2 regions of the Streptomyces sp. x-19 genome follow, and region 1 is predicted to be linked to the other one. Evidence: predicted binding sites of a transcription regulator. Region 1 holds the regulator's gene; the other holds the start of a gene.

Region 1 (7,557 bases):
CAGCCCCCGCAGCTGTTTGATCTCCTGGTACATGCCGTCGGCGGTCTTGTAGCCGGCGGCCAGGAAGCCGAGTCCCCCGGCTTCGCAGACGGCTGCGGCCAGCTCGGGCCCGGAGCCGCCGCCGGCCATCGGGGCCTGCACGATGGGGTAGCGGCAGAAATCGGTGAGCGCGGTGGGCATGCCCACATCGTGTCACGCCCGGCGCCGTGCCCCGAACCGGGGCGGCGGCCACGGGGAACTCCCCGGACCCCGCCCCGACGGGTGTGCCTACCGCCCGTTGAAGGCGTCCTTCAGCCGGGAGAACAGCCCCTGCTGGCCCGGCTGGAACTGGCCCTGCGGGCGCTCCTCGCCGCGCAGCTTGGCCAGCCGGCGCAGCAGCTCCTCCTGCTCGGGTTCGAGCTTGCTCGGGGTCTGCACCTCGACGTGGACGATCAGGTCGCCCCGGCCGTTGCCCCGCAGGTGGGTCACGCCGCGGCCGTGCAGCGGAATCGACTGGCCGGACTGGGTGCCGGGCCGGACGTCGATCTCCTCGACCCCGTCCAGCGTCTCCAGCGGGCACTTGGTGCCCAGGGCCGCCGCGGTCATCGGGATGGTGACCGTGCAGTGCAGGTCGTCCCCGCGCCGCTGGAACACCGAGTGGGCCAGCTCGTGGATCTCGACGTACAGGTCGCCGGCGGGCCCGCCACCGGGGCCCACCTCGCCCTCGCCGGCCAACTGGATGCGGGTGCCGTTGTCGACACCGGCGGGGATCTTGACGGTGAGGGTGCGGCGGGAGCGGACCCGGCCGTCGCCCGCGCACTCGGGGCACGGCGTCGGGACGACGGTGCCGAAGCCCTGGCACTGCGGGCAGGGCCGGGAGGTCATGACCTGGCCCAGGAAGGACCGGGTGACCTGCGAGACCTCGCCGCGTCCGCGGCACATGTCACAGGTCTGCGCCGAGGTGCCGGGCGCCGCGCCCTCGCCGCTGCAGGTGGTGCAGACGACGGCCGTGTCGACCTGGATGTCCTTGGTGGTGCCGAACGCGGCCTCGTTGAGCTCGATGTCCAGGCGGATCATCGCGTCCTGGCCGCGGCGGGTCCGCGAGCGCGGGCCGCGCTGCGAGGCCGTGCCGAAGAACGCGTCCATGATGTCGGAGAAGTTCCCGAAGCCCGCGCCGAAGCCGCCCGCGCCACCGGCGCCGCCGGCCTGCGAGAGGGGGTCGCCGCCGAGGTCGTAGACCTGCTTCTTCTGCGGATCCGACAGGACCTCGTAGGCGGCGTTGATCTCCTTGAACCGCTCTTGGGTCTTGGGGTCCGGGTTCACGTCCGGGTGCAGCTCGCGCGCCAGCCGCCGGAATGCCTTCTTGATCTGGTCCTGCGAGGCGTCCCGGCCGACGCCGAGGACCGAGTAGTAATCCGTGGCCACTTACGACTCCGCGAGGATCTGTCCGACGTAACGTGCCACTGCGCGTACCGCTCCCATCGTTCCGGGGTAGTCCATGCGGGTCGGTCCGACCACGCCCAATTTGGCGACGGCCTCGTCGCCAGAACCGTATCCGACGGTGACGACCGAGGTGGACGTCAGGCCCTCGTGAGCATTCTCATGCCCGATGCGTACGGTCATGCCCGAGTCCTTGGCCTCCCCGAGCAGCTTGAGCATCACCACATGCTCCTCAAGGGCTTCCAGCACCGGCCGGATGGTCAGGGGGAAATCATGCCCGAAGCGCGTCAGATTGGCGGTGCCGCCGATCATCAGCCGCTCTTCGGTCTCCTCCACCAGAGTCTCCAGCAGTACCGACAGTACTGTCGAGACGGTCGCCCGGTCGTCCTGTTCGAAGGATTCCGGGAGATCCTGCACCAGTTGCGGGACGTCCGCGAAGCGGCGGCCGACGATCCGGCTGTTGAGCCGGGCGCGCAGGTCCGCCAGGGACGTCTCGCCGAACGGCGTCTGGCAGTCGATGAGCCGCTGCTCGACGCGTCCGGTGTCGGTGATCAGCACCAGCATCAGCCGGGCCGGGGCCAGTGCCAGCAGTTCGACGTGCCGGACGGTGGACCGGGTCAGCGACGGGTACTGCACCACCGCGACCTGCCGGGTCAGCTGCGCCAGCAGCCGCACCGTGCGCCCCACCACGTCGTCCAGGTCGACGGCGCCGTCCAGGAAGTTCTGGATCGCCCGCCGCTCGGGGACGGACAGCGGCTTGACGCCGGCCAGCTTGTCGACGAAGAGGCGGTAGCCCTTGTCGGTCGGGATCCGCCCGGCGCTGGTGTGCGGCTGGGCGATGAACCCCTCGTCCTCCAGGGCGGCCATGTCGTTGCGGACGGTGGCCGGGGAGACACCGAGTTGGTGCCGTTCGGTCAACGCCTTGGAGCCGACCGGCTCCTCCGTCCCGACGTAGTCCTGGACGATGGCGCGCAGCACTTCGAGTCTGCGTTCACTGAGCATTCCGCCACCTCCAGTCGGCCGTCCGCCGGGTCGTCACTTCTCCTGGCACTCACGTGGGCCGAGTGCCAGACCCGGAGCCAGTGTACGGCCGGGTAGCGCGGGTGCGGCAAGGGCGGGCGTGGTGGGGACTTACCCACCGCCGCGGAATCCGACCCCCGGGCCGCGTTCGGGAGCGCCCCGGCCGCCCCCCGAGTGCGCCCCGGTCCCGGCACCGGCGTGTCCCCGGCTCGACGCGCCGACGGGCGTCCGCGGGGGCCCGCCGCCGAGGCGCCCGCCCGAGTCCCGGGCAACGCTATCGCGAGGGCGCTAGCGTCTCGGTATGCGCACCACGTGGGAAGAAGCGGGCTGGGAGCGGCTGGGGGACGGCGTCGCCCGGCGCCGGATGCCCGGTTGGGACGAGACGATCGGCGTGATCGCCGGTTCGGGCGGCGTGCTGATCGTCGACACCGGGCCGACCCTCGGGGCCGGTGCGGAACTGCGCCGCACGGTGCGCACGGTGCTGGGGCGCGATGTGACGCATGTCGCGCTCACGCACCCGCACTTCGACCACGTCCTGGGCACCGCGGCGTTCGCGGGCGTGGAGGTGTTCGGCGCGACCGGGGTCGACGCGCTGCTGCGGCACGGCAAGGACGCGCTGCGGGAGGACGCGGTGCGCCACGGGGTGGACCCGGACGCCGCGGCGGAGGCCGCGGACCTGCTGGTCGTCCCGCACCACCACGTGCACGGGCAGCTGACCCTCGGCCTCGGCGACCGGGAGGTGCTGCTGGCCAACGTCGGCCCCGGGCACACCGCGCACGACCTGGCCGTCCTGGTGCCCGGGCGGGCCGGTGAGCGGGAGATCGTCTTCTGCGGGGACCTGGTCGAGGAGTCCGGTGAGCCCCAGGCGGGCCCCGACGCGCTGCCGCGACGGTGGCCCGACGCGCTGGACCGGCTGCTGGCACTGGGCGGCGAGGACGCGGTGTACGTGCCGGGCCACGGCGCGGTGGTCGACGCCGCCTTCGTGCGGGCCCAGCGCGACGCCCTGGCCGCCCGCTTCAGCCCCGACTCGCCGTGAGCCGGCGCCCGTTGGCCCGCCGGCGGGCGCCCGCTCCGCACGGCCCGCGCCCCACGTCGCGCGCCCCGTGAGCGCCTCGGCCCCACCAGGCCGTCTCGCCCCCACCCCCGACCCGTCGATCCGCAGGGAAGCAGACCCGCATGCACAGCAGGCACTACAGCCCCGACCTCACTCCCCCCTGGAAGAAGCCGAAGCCGGTGCCGGAGGTGCCGGCCGACCCCGGGCTGGTCGTCGAGGAGGTGGTGACGGGCTACTGCGGCGCGGTCCTGCGGTGCGAGAAGACCGCCGAGGGGCCGACGGTCACCTTGGAGGACCGCTTCGGCAAGGTGCGGGTGTTCCCGATGGTGCCGCGCGGCTTCCTGCTGGAGGGCCGGACGGTGACCCTGGTCCGGCCGCAGGGCAGCCCTGCGCCGAGCGGCCCGGCGCGCACCGCGTCCGGTTCGCTGGCGGTCCCCGGGGCGCGCGCCCGGGTCGCCCGGGCCGGCCGGATCTACGTGGAGGGCCGGCACGACGCGGAGCTGGTCGAACGGGTCTGGGGCGACGACCTGCGGATCGAGGGCGTCGTCGTGGAGTACCTGGAGGGCGTCGACGACCTCCCGGCGATCGTCGAGGCGTTCGCCCCCGGCCCGGACGCCCGCCTCGGCGTGCTGGTGGACCACCTCGTCCCCGGCTCGAAGGAGTCGCGGATCGCGGCGGCGGTGACCGGGGCGCACGCGCTGGTCGTCGGCCATCCGTACATCGACGTCTGGCAGGCGGTGAAGCCGTCCTCGGTGGGCATCCCGGCGTGGCCGCAGATCCCCCGGGGCCAGGACTGGAAGACCGGGGTGTGCCGGGCGCTGGGCTGGCCGGAGAACACCGGCGCGGCCTGGCAGCGGATCCTGTCCCGGGTGCGGTCCTACAAGGACCTCGAACCGGCGCTGCTGGGGCGGGTCGAGGAGCTGATCGACTTCGTGACGGCGCCGGAGGACGCCGAGGGGGCGGGCGGACGCTGAGGCCGCCGGTAGCCGGCCTCCGGGAGCGCCGGGCCGGGGAGCGCCGGTGGTGCACGCCGTGCGCCGGGCGGGCCGCGAGCGCACGCTGGTAGCAGCGATTCCGGAGGTGACCGCCATGTTGAAGACCGCTGTCGGATGGCACGTCGAGCTGGAATTCGAGGAGGACACCCACCGCACCCGGGCCGCCGCGCTGGTACGGCTGCCGGACGGGACCGAGGTGCGGTCCCACGGTTACGCCAGCCGCCACCCGGCCGACGGGAACCAGCCCCGGGTCGGCGAGGAGGTCGCCGGGGCCAGGGCCCTCAACGACCTGGCGATGCAGTTGTTGACCAAGGCCCACGGCGAGATCGACTCGGCGTCGGGCCGCACGTCGTTCCCGCTGTCCCACTGACCCACTGAGCGGCGGGGCGGCGGAGCGGTCAGTCGACCAGGTCGCGCACGACGGCGTCGGCGAGCAGCCGCCCGCGGAGCGTCAGGACCGCCCGCCCCGCCTCGTAGGGGCCGGGCGCCAGGAGGCCGTCGGCCACCGCGCGGGCGGCGGCGCGGGCGCCCGCGGGGGCGAGGAGGTCGAGCGGGCAGCCGTCGGCGAGGCGGAGCTCCAGGAGGATCCGCTCGACGCGCCGGTCCTCGTCGGCGAGGAGTTCCCGGCCGGCGCCCGGTGAGCGGCCCACGGCGAGGGCCTGGGCGTAGGCGGCGGGGTGCTTGACGTTCCACCAGCGGACACCGCCGACGTGGCTGTGGGCGCCGGGGCCGGCCCCCCACCAGTCGGCGCCGGTCCAGTACAGCTCGTTGTGGCGGCACCGGGCGGCCTCGGTGGTGGCCCAGTTCGAGACCTCGTACCAGGAGAAACCGGCGGCGGTGAGGTGCTCCTCGGCGATCAGGTAGCGGTCGGCGTGCACGTCGTCGTCGGTCATCGGGACCTCGCCGCGGCGGATCCGGCGGGCCAGCTGGGTGCCCTCCTCGACGATCAGGGCGTACGCCGAGACGTGGTCCGGGCCGGCGGCGGTGGCGGCTTCGAGGGAGGCCCGCCAGTCGTCGTCGGACTCGCCGGGGGTGCCGTAGATCAGGTCGAGGTTGACGTGCGCGAAGCCGGCCGCGCGGGCCTCGGCCACGCAGGCTTCGGGGCGGCCGGGGGTGTGCGTGCGGTCGAGGACCTTCAGGACGTGCTGCCGGGCGCTCTGCATGCCGAAGGAGACGCGGTTGAAGCCGGCCGCGCGCAGCTCGGCGAGGTAGCGCGGATCGACGGACTCCGGGTTGGCCTCGGTGGTGATCTCGGCGTCCGGCGCCAGGCCGAACTCGTCGCGCAGCGCCGCCAGCATCCGGCCGAGGTCGGCGGCGGGCAGCAGCGTCGGGGTGCCGCCGCCGACGAAGACCGTCTCGACGGGGCGGGGGTCGTCGCCGAGCACCTTGCGGGCCAGCCGGACCTCCTCGACGAGGGTGTCGGCGTAGTTCTCCCGGGAGGCCAGGGCGCCGCCGGGGCCGCGCAGCTCGCTGGCGGTGTAGGTGTTGAAGTCGCAGTAGCCGCAGCGGGTGGCGCAGTACGGCACGTGCAGATAGAAGCCGAGGGGGCGCTCGGCGGCGCCGGTCAGCGCGTGGCGGGGCAGCGCCCCGTCCTGGGGCATCGGCTCACCATCGGGCAGTGCGGAAGGCATGGGGTCCATTGTCCGTCATGCCGGACGGTGCCGGTCCGCGGTCCGTTCCCGGGGCCCGCGTGCCCGTGGCGGCGGCGGGCCGGTGCCGGGGGCGACGCCGGCCCGCCGGCCCGGCTATCCGCCGCAGCCCGCCGCCTGGAGCACCATCAGGGCGAGGTCGTCGTCGGGCGGGGTGGGCCCGAAGGCGTGCACGGTGCGGCGGATGTGCTCGGCGATCGCGTCGGCGCTGCGGCCGGCCGCCCCGGCGAGCGCGCTGGCCAGCCCGTCCTCGTCGTCGAAGAGCCGCCGGCCGCAGCGGCGCTCGGTCACCCCGTCGGTGACGCACACCAGCGTCTCCCCGGGGCAGAGGTCGAAGGACTCGCTGACGTACGTCGCGTCCTCCACGACGCCCAGCAGCATCTGCGGCGCCGCGGCGACCCGCACCGCGCCGTCGGCACCGAGGACCAGCGGCAGCGGGTGGCCGGCGCTGGCGAGGGTGCAGCGGGCGCCGCCCGCGCCGCCGCGGTACGGGACGATCTCGCCGTACAGGAGGGAGAGGAAGCGGGCCTGCTCGCCCTCTTCGCGGATCTCCACAGGGGCCTCCGCGCCCGCGCCGGCCGCCGCCACCGCCGCCGCGACCGCGGCGACGGAGTCCGCGGCCTCCCGGGCCATGGTCTTGTTGAGCCGGTCGAGGACCTCGGCGACGCCGAAGCCGTCGCGGGCCAGCAGCCGCAGCACCGGCCGGGCCAGGCCGGTGACCGCGGCGGCCTCGGGGCCGGAGCCGCAGACGTCGCCGAGCGCGAAGCACCAGCGGCCGTCGCCGGCGTCGAAGAGGTCCCAGAAGTCACCGCCGGCCCAGGCGCCTTCGCGCGGCTCGTAGACCACCGCCGACGCCACGCCGGGCACCCGGGCCCGGCCCTGGGGCAGCAGCCGGCGCTGGAGGACCCGGCTGATGCGTTCCTGGCGGCTGTAGGCGCGGGCGGTGGCCACCGCCCGGGCGGCCCGGCCGCACAGGTCCTCGGTGAGCGCGACCACCTCACCGGGGAAGCGCCGCAGCCCGGCCCGGCCGAGCAGCAGGGTGCCGAGCCGGCGGCCGCCGGCGACCAGGGGGCAGGCCAGGGCCGCGCCGCCGGGCTCGGGGCCGGTCGGTTCGGGCGGCCACGGCCAGGGCACCGGGACCGGCCGGTTGTCGGTGGCGCCGTCGGTCCACCGGCCCGGCGGTTCCTTCTCCAGGGCGGTCCGCAGCGAGTCGATCCGGCCCTCGGCGAGGTGCCAGACGCGGGCCAGCCGCGGCGCCTGGCCGTCCTCGGCGAGCCCGCGTCCGGGGGCTCCGCCGTCGCCGTCGTGGAGCCACACCGCGCACCAGTCGGCGAGCCGCGGGACGATCAGCTGGCAGGCCAGCGAGGCGACCTGGTCGGCGTCGAGCTGTCCGGAGAGCAGGTCGGACGCCTCCGCGAGG
Region 2 (7,557 bases), on a different contig from region 1:
TCCTCGGGCTCCACCGCGGACCCGCGCTTCTTGATCACCGCGACGCCGACCCCGCGCTCCCGCAGCAGCGCCCGCAGCTTCTTGACGTTGAAGGGCAGCACGTCGGTGAGCGCGTACGCGGTGGCGTAGGGCGTCGGCCGCAGCCGGTCCGCCGTCACGTAGGCGATGGTCGGGTCGATCAGTCGCCCGTCGACCTGCTCGGCGACGTCCGCGACCAGATGGGCGCGGATCACCGCACCGTCCGGCTCGTAGAGCCAGCCGCCGACCGGGCCGGGCTCGGGATCGGGCAGGCCGGCGCCGAGCAGCGAGTCGCCGGCCGGCAGCAGGGTGGCCCGCCGGGCGCCGGCCCGGCCGGTGCCGAACCACACCACGGCCTCCTTCACGTCCCCGCCGTCGGAGATCCACTCGGTCTCGGCGTCCGCGGGCAGCGCCTCGTGCGGCACCCCCGGCGCGATCTTCAACGCCGCGTGCGGTGCGGCGCGGGCCGCCTCGACGGCCCAGGACAGCGGCGGCGAGTACGCCTCGGGGTCGAAGACGCGGCCGCCGCGTGCCTTGGTGCGGCGCGCCGGGTCCACGAACACCGCGTCGTACCCGGCGGTGTCGACCTCCGTGACGTCCGCGCACCGCACCTCGATCCGGTCCGCCAGGCCCAGCGCCTCGGCGTTCGCCCGGGCGGCCGCGCAGGCCAGCGGATCGCGGTCCACGGCCAGCACCCGGATCCCGGCCCGGGCCAGGGCGAGCGCGTCGCCGCCGATCCCGGAGCACAGGTCGGCCAGGGTCCGCACACCGAGCGCGGCGAGCCGGGCGGCGCGGTGGGCGGCCACCGGGGCGCGGGTGGACTGCTCGACGCCGTTCGGGGTGAAGTACATCCGCGCCGCGTCCGGGCCGAACTTCGCGGCCGCGCGTTGCCGCAGCCGGGCCTGCCCGAGGGCGGCGGAGACCAGCGGTGCGGGGTGGTCGCGGCGCAGCCGGGTGGCGGTCGCCAGTTCGTCCGCCGGGTCGTGGTCCCGCAGGACGGCCAGGAGCTGTTGTCCTTCGGGGGCGAGCAGCGCGGAGAAGGTGTCGAGGTCGGTCACCCGCACCATTGTGGGCCAGCCGCCGGGCGGGCCCGCGGACGGCTCGGCCCGCGGTCCGCCCGGTGGCGGGGGCCGTCAGGTGCCGGGCGTGGGGCCGGTGACCCGCGGCACCCGCTGGGTGGCGTCGGCGTCCGGCCGCGGCGGTGCCGGTCGGACCGGTTCCCGCCGGCGCTGCGCGCTGTCGCTGACCCGCAGCAGCACCGCCACCATCACCCAGTTCGCGACCATCGACGAACCGCCCGCGGCGAGGAACGGCAGCGCCTTGCCGGTGAGCGGGATCAGGCCGGTGACGCCGCCGGTGACGACGAAGACCTGGAGCAGCAGCGCCCCGGAGAGGCCGACCGCCAGCAGCTTGCCGAACGGGTCGCGGGCGGTCAGTCCGGCCCGCATGCCGCGCTGGGCCAGCAGTGCGTACAGCAGCAGGATGGCCATCACTCCGGCCAGTCCCAACTCCTCGCCGACGGTGGTGAGGATGAAGTCGCTGTTGCCGGCGAAGCCGATCAGCTCGGGGTGGCCCTGGCCGAGGCCGGTGCCGCCGATCCCGCCGCTGCCGAAGCTGAACAGCGCCTGCGCGGCCTGGTCGGAGATCAGGCCCGGCGGCCGCTTGTCCGGCGGCAGGAAGATGTCCATCGGGTGCAGCCAGGCCATCACGCGGCCCTTGACGTGCGGTTCGGTGGAGCCGACGACGCCGGCGCCGATCACGGCCATCAGCAGGCCGCAGACCACCCAACTGGTGCGTTCGGTGGCCATGTAGAGCATGATCACGAAGACGCCGAAGAAGATCAGCGAGGTGCCCAGGTCGCGCTCGAAGACCAGCACCAGCAGGCTGATCACCCAGATCGTGAAGATCGGGCCGAGCTGTCGCCCCGGCGGCAGCTGCATGCCCAGCACCCGGCGCCCGGACAGCGCCAGCGCGTCACGGCTGACGGTCAGGTAGCCGGCGAAGAACACCACGATCATGATCTTCACGAACTCGCCGGGCTGGAGCGACAACGGCCCGAGCATGATCCAGCGCTTGGCGCCGAACTTGTCCGCGCCGAAGAACGCCGGTGCCATCAGCATCACCAGCGCGACCGCCATCGTCAGGTAGATGTAGCGCTGGAGGAGCCGGTGGTCGCGCAGCACGATCAGGATGACGACGCAGACCGCGACGCCGATGACCGTCCACACCAACTGCCCGGTCGCCGCCTGGGCGATGTGCAGCCGGGGTTTCTCCGCGTAGGTGATGTCCAGCCGGTGCAGCAGCACCAGGCCGATCCCGGTGAGCAGGGTCGCCAGCGGGAGGATCAGCGGATCGGCGCGCGGCGCGAACCGGCGGACCACGAGGTGCGCCACCAGCGCGATGAAGAAGACGCTCACCGCGAAACCGCCCAGCCCGCCCCCGAGCTGCCCCTTCATGGACAGCTCGGTGTAGGCGTAGCCGAAGACGGTGATGAACACGACGAAGCCGAGCAGCCACGCCTCGGTGCGCCGACGGTTCGGGGCCTGGGCCAGCGCGGCGAACGTCATGGTGCGCTCGGCGTCGCTCTCCGGCCCCCCGGAATCCCGGGGAGCGCTGGTCAGTCCACGCACGGTTCCTCCGCCATCGATGGGTCTGGGCCGCGGGGCGGCCGGGTCGTGGCCCGGACTCGGCGGTCCCGGAGGCAAGACGGGGCAGCGTAGGGGCCGGGTTGCGGCCGGGCGGAAGGTGTGTCCGACTCCACGCCCGGCCACGGGCAGCAGATACGGTACGCGTCCCCGGCGCGCTGGCACTCCGCTTGACCGAGTGCTAACCGCGTCATAGTCTCAGCGTTGGCACTCTCCCTAAGGGAGTGCCAACACAGCGACGGGCAGGTCCGGCACCCGCGACGACGGATCGACCTGGTCGCCACCTCAGACAGTTAACCCCGTGAGATCTCCGAAGGGGGAGGTCGGATCGTGACGACCGCCAGCTCCAAGGTTGCCATCAAGCCGCTTGAGGACCGCATCGTGGTCCAGCCGCTCGACGCCGAGCAGACCACGGCTTCGGGCCTGGTCATTCCGGACACTGCTAAGGAGAAGCCCCAGGAGGGCGTCGTCCTGGCGATCGGTCCGGGCCGCTTCGAGGACGGCAAGCGCGTCGAGCTCGACGTCAAGGTCGGTGACGTCGTGCTCTACAGCAAGTACGGCGGCACCGAGGTGAAGTACAGCGGCGAGGAGTACCTCGTCCTCTCGGCTCGCGACGTGCTCGCGATCGTCGAGAAGTAAGTCACCCAGATTTGCCCTGATCTGCGCCCCTGGTTCCCGCGTTCTCATCGACCCGGGGCAGGGGCGCAGTTCGTTTGAGCGAAAGCGGTCACGGCGGCGAGGCCGACGATCGCAACGAGAGGACTTGAAGCACCCATGGCGAAGATCCTGAAGTTCGACGAGGACGCCCGTCGCGCCCTTGAGCGCGGCGTCAACAAGCTGGCCGACACGGTCAAGGTCACCATCGGCCCCAAGGGTCGCAACGTCGTCATCGACAAGAAGTTCGGTGCGCCGACCATCACCAACGACGGTGTCACCATCGCCCGCGAGGTCGAGGTCGAGGACCCGTACGAGAACCTCGGCGCCCAGCTCGTCAAGGAGGTGGCGACCAAGACCAACGACATCGCGGGTGACGGCACCACCACCGCGACCGTGCTGGCCCAGGCCCTGGTCCGCGAGGGTCTGCGCAACGTCGCCGCGGGTGCTTCCCCGGCCGCCCTGAAGAAGGGCATCGACGCCGCCGTCAAGGCCGTCTCCGACGAACTGCTGGCGACCGCCCGCCCGATCGACGACAAGTCCGACATCGCCGCCGTGGCCGCGCTGTCCGCCCAGGACCCGCAGGTCGGCGAGCTGATCGCCGAGGCGATGGACAAGGTCGGCAAGGACGGCGTGATCACCGTCGAGGAGTCCAACACCTTCGGCCTGGAGCTGGACTTCACCGAGGGCATGGCCTTCGACAAGGGCTACCTGTCGCCGTACATGGTCACCGACCAGGAGCGCATGGAGGCCGTCCTCGACGACCCCTACATCCTGATCCACCAGGGCAAGATCTCCTCCATCCAGGACCTGCTGCCGCTGCTGGAGAAGATCATCCAGGCCGGCGCCTCGAAGCCGCTGCTGATCATCGCCGAGGACGTCGAGGGCGAGGCCCTCTCCACCCTCGTCGTCAACAAGATCCGCGGCACCTTCAACGCGGTGGCCGTCAAGGCCCCCGGCTTCGGTGACCGCCGCAAGGCGATGCTCGGCGACATGGCCACCCTCACCGGCGGCACCGTCGTCGCCGAAGAGGTCGGCCTCAAGCTCGACCAGGTCGGCCTGGAGGTGCTCGGCACCGCCCGTCGTGTGACCGTCACCAAGGACGACACCACCCTCGTCGACGGTGGCGGCAACTCCGAGGACGTCGCGGGTCGCGTCGCCCAGATCAAGGCCGAGATCGAGGCCACCGACTCCGACTGGGACCGCGAGAAGCTCCAGGAGCGCCTCGCCAAGCTCGCCGGCGGCGTCTGCGTGATCCGCGTCGGCGCGGCCACCGAGGTCGAGCTCAAGGAGAAGAAGCACCGTCTGGAGGACGCCATCTCCGCGACCCGCGCCGCGGTCGAGGAGGGCATCGTCTCCGGCGGTGGCTCCGCGCTCGTCCACGCCGTGAAGGTCCTGGAGGGCAACCTCGGCAAGGACGGCGACGAGGCCACCGGTGTCGCCGTGGTCCGCCGCGCCGCCGTCGAGCCGCTGCGCTGGATCGCCGAGAACGCCGGCCTTGAGGGCTACGTGATCACCGCCAAGGTGGCCGAGCTCGACAAGGGCAACGGCTTCAACGCCGCCACCGGCGAGTACGGCGACCTGGTCAAGGCCGGCGTCATCGACCCGGTCAAGGTCACCCGCTCCGCCCTGGAGAACGCGGCCTCCATCGCCTCCCTCCTCCTGACGACCGAGACCCTGGTCGTCGAGAAGAAGGAAGAGGAAGAGCCCGCCGCTGCCGGCCACGGCCACGGCCACGCGCACTGACGCACCGCGCGCATCCGCCGGCGGCACGCCCGCCGGCACCCGTCGAGGCCCGGTCCCGCTCCCCGCGGGACCGGGCCTCGCCCGCGTCCGGCGCCCCGCCGGGTACCGGGGAACGGCGGTGCGTCAGGCCGAGTGGCCCAGCCCCTCCCGCCGCACCGGATCCGCGAACGGCCGCCCCGCCGCGTACCGTTCCAGCTCGTCCAGGGCGTGGTCGGCCATCCGGTGCAGCTCGGTGCCCAACGAACCGGCGATGTGCGGGGTGAGCAGCACGTTCGGCAGGTCGTACAACGGGGAGTCGGCGGGCGGGAGTTCGGGCTCGGTGACGTCCAGCACCGCGCCGAGCCGGCCGCTGGACAGCTCGGCGAGCAGCGCCGCCCCGTCGACGAGGGACCCGCGCGAGGTGTTGACCAGCGTCGCCCCGTCCGGCATCAGGGCCAGCTCGCGGGCGCCGATCAGGTGCCGGGTGGCGGGCACCTCCGGCGCGTGCACGCTCACCACGTCGCTGCCCGCGCACAGCTCGGCCAGCGCGACCTTCCGCACGCCCCACCGCGCCGCCTCCTGGGCGGTCACGAACGGATCGTGCAGCAGCACCCGCAGCGCGAACGGGCGCAGCAGTTCGATGACGCGGCGGCCGATGCGGGAGGCGCCGACGATCCCCACCGTGCGGTCGTGGTTGCCGGCACCGTCCAGCTCGCGCAGCCAGTCGTGCCGGGTGCGCAGGGTGCGGTAGCGGTGCGCGGCGGGCAGCACCCGTTTGTTGGCGAACAGGATGGCGGCCAGGGTGTACTCCGCGACCGGCCGCGCGTTCGCCGCGGCGGCCGAGCTGACGACGACGCCACGGTCCCAACAGGCGTCGGTGACATGGCCCTTGACCGACCCGGCGGCGTGCACGACGGCCCGCAGCCGGGGCGCCGCGGCCAGCACCCGGGCGGTCAGCGGCGGCGCGCCCCAGCAGGTCAGCAGCACCTCCGCGGTGGCCAGGGCCGCCGCGACCGCGGGCTCCGCCGCGGCCAGGTCGTGCGCGACGAGCCGGTCGTCCGTACGGACCAGGCGGGCCAACCGGGCCCGCTGCGACGGCCCGAGCAGCCGTTCGGCGATGCCTGGCCCCATGGCCAGAAGAAGGGCTGGGCGCATCTGTCGACTCCTCCTGCGTGATGGCGGGCGGCGTGCGGCTCCCGCCGCCCCGGCGGTTGCTGACTGCCCGTCGAAAGGGCGGGCAATCCCATCGGCGGCGCGCCGCCGCACCCCACCGGAAGACCACACGCCACCCCGGCCACCACGGGACACGCCCCGCCGCCCCGCTACCGTTCCGGTATGACGACTGCACTGATCACAGGAGCGACGGCCGGCATCGGCGCCGCGTTCGCCCGTCGGCTCGCGGGCGACGGGCACAGCGTGGTGCTGGTGGCCCGCGACGAGAAGCGGCTCCGCGAGCAGGCCACCGAACTGCACGACCGGCACGGGATCGAGGCGGAGGTGCTCAGCGCCGACCTGGCGACCGAAGAGGGGATCGCCGCCGTCGAGGCGCGCCTGACGGACCCCAAGCACCCGGTGGACCTGCTGGTCAACAACGCCGGCTTCGGCAACAAGGGCGAGTACCTCGAAGTCCCGATGGCCGACGAGCTGGCGATGCTCAAGGTGCACTGCGAGGCCGTGCTGCGGCTGACCACGGCCGCGGCGCGGGGGATGCGCGAGCGCCGGCGCGGCGCCGTGGTGAACGTGGCCTCGGTCGCGGCGTTCGTCCCGCGCGGCACGTACGGCGCGAGCAAGGCGTGGGTCGTGCAGTTCACCCAGGGCGCCGCCCGCGACCTGGCCGGCAGCGGGGTGCGCCTGATGGCGCTGTGCCCGGGCTTCGTGCGGACCGAGTTCCACCAGCGGGCCGGGATGGGGACGGACAACATCCCGGGCTGGATGTGGCTCGACGCGGACAACCTCGTCGACGCGGCCATGAAGGACCTGGCGCGCGGCAAGTCGCTGTCCGTCCCGGACCCGCGCTACAAGGCCCTGATGGGCGCCGTGAAGCTGGCGCCGCGCGGCCTGCTCGGCGGACTCACCTCGCGCACGGGACGCAAGTACGGTCCTCAGTAGGGGAGTTGCCGCACGCCTGTCGGGAGGCGGTGCGCCCCGGGGCCCGGGCGGCCGGGCCCCGGGGCGTCAGTTCGCCGTCCGCGCACGGTGCTTCAGCACGGTCGCCCGGGCCTCCGCCGGCAGCGGATCGCCCGCTTCCAACAGGCGCGGCAGCAGTTCGCGCCGGGTGGTCAGGGCGCGGAACATCAGCGCGACGGTGACGTCGTGGTCGGGCCGGTGCTCGACGCGCACCGGGTCGCCGACCCGGATCTCCCCGGCCTGGAGCACCCGCAGGTACGCGCCCGGCGTCGCGGCCGCGGTGAACCGCTTGATCCAGCCGCGCTCGTCCAGCCAGCCCTGGAACGTGCGGCAGGGGATCCGCGGGCAGGTGACCTCCAGCAACACCTCGGGCCCGACGCGCCAGCGT

The links. The regulator HrcA, encoded in region 1, represses chaperone genes, less so after heat shock. The targets are predictions, from matches to a motif close to TTNGCACTCNGNNNNNCNGAGTGCNAA.
Region 2: the regulator HrcA is predicted to act here: its motif matches at 2,822-2,848, upstream of groES (co-chaperone GroES).

The regions. Positions count from the first base shown of each region.
Region 1 is NZ_JAJPWK010000013.1:69,210-76,766, forward strand. Features, by position in the region: gene ACLJT4_RS26205 (nitronate monooxygenase) at 1-180, opposite strand, end outside; gene dnaJ (molecular chaperone DnaJ) at 268-1,404, opposite strand; gene hrcA (heat-inducible transcriptional repressor HrcA) at 1,405-2,421, opposite strand; gene ACLJT4_RS26220 (MBL fold metallo-hydrolase) at 2,741-3,475, shown strand; gene ACLJT4_RS26225 (DUF3097 domain-containing protein) at 3,616-4,467, shown strand; gene ACLJT4_RS26230 (DUF1876 domain-containing protein) at 4,583-4,858, shown strand; gene hemW (radical SAM family heme chaperone HemW) at 4,887-6,119, opposite strand; gene ACLJT4_RS26240 (SpoIIE family protein phosphatase) at 6,234-7,557, opposite strand, start outside.
Region 2 is NZ_JAJPWK010000002.1:682,978-690,534, forward strand. Features, by position in the region: gene ACLJT4_RS07715 (class I SAM-dependent methyltransferase) at 1-1,085, opposite strand, end outside; gene ACLJT4_RS07720 (FtsW/RodA/SpoVE family cell cycle protein) at 1,152-2,585, opposite strand; gene groES (co-chaperone GroES) at 2,994-3,302, shown strand; gene groL (chaperonin GroEL) at 3,438-5,063, shown strand; gene ACLJT4_RS07735 (hydroxyacid dehydrogenase) at 5,187-6,197, opposite strand; gene ACLJT4_RS07740 (SDR family NAD(P)-dependent oxidoreductase) at 6,378-7,151, shown strand; gene ACLJT4_RS07745 (MOSC domain-containing protein) at 7,218-7,557, opposite strand, start outside.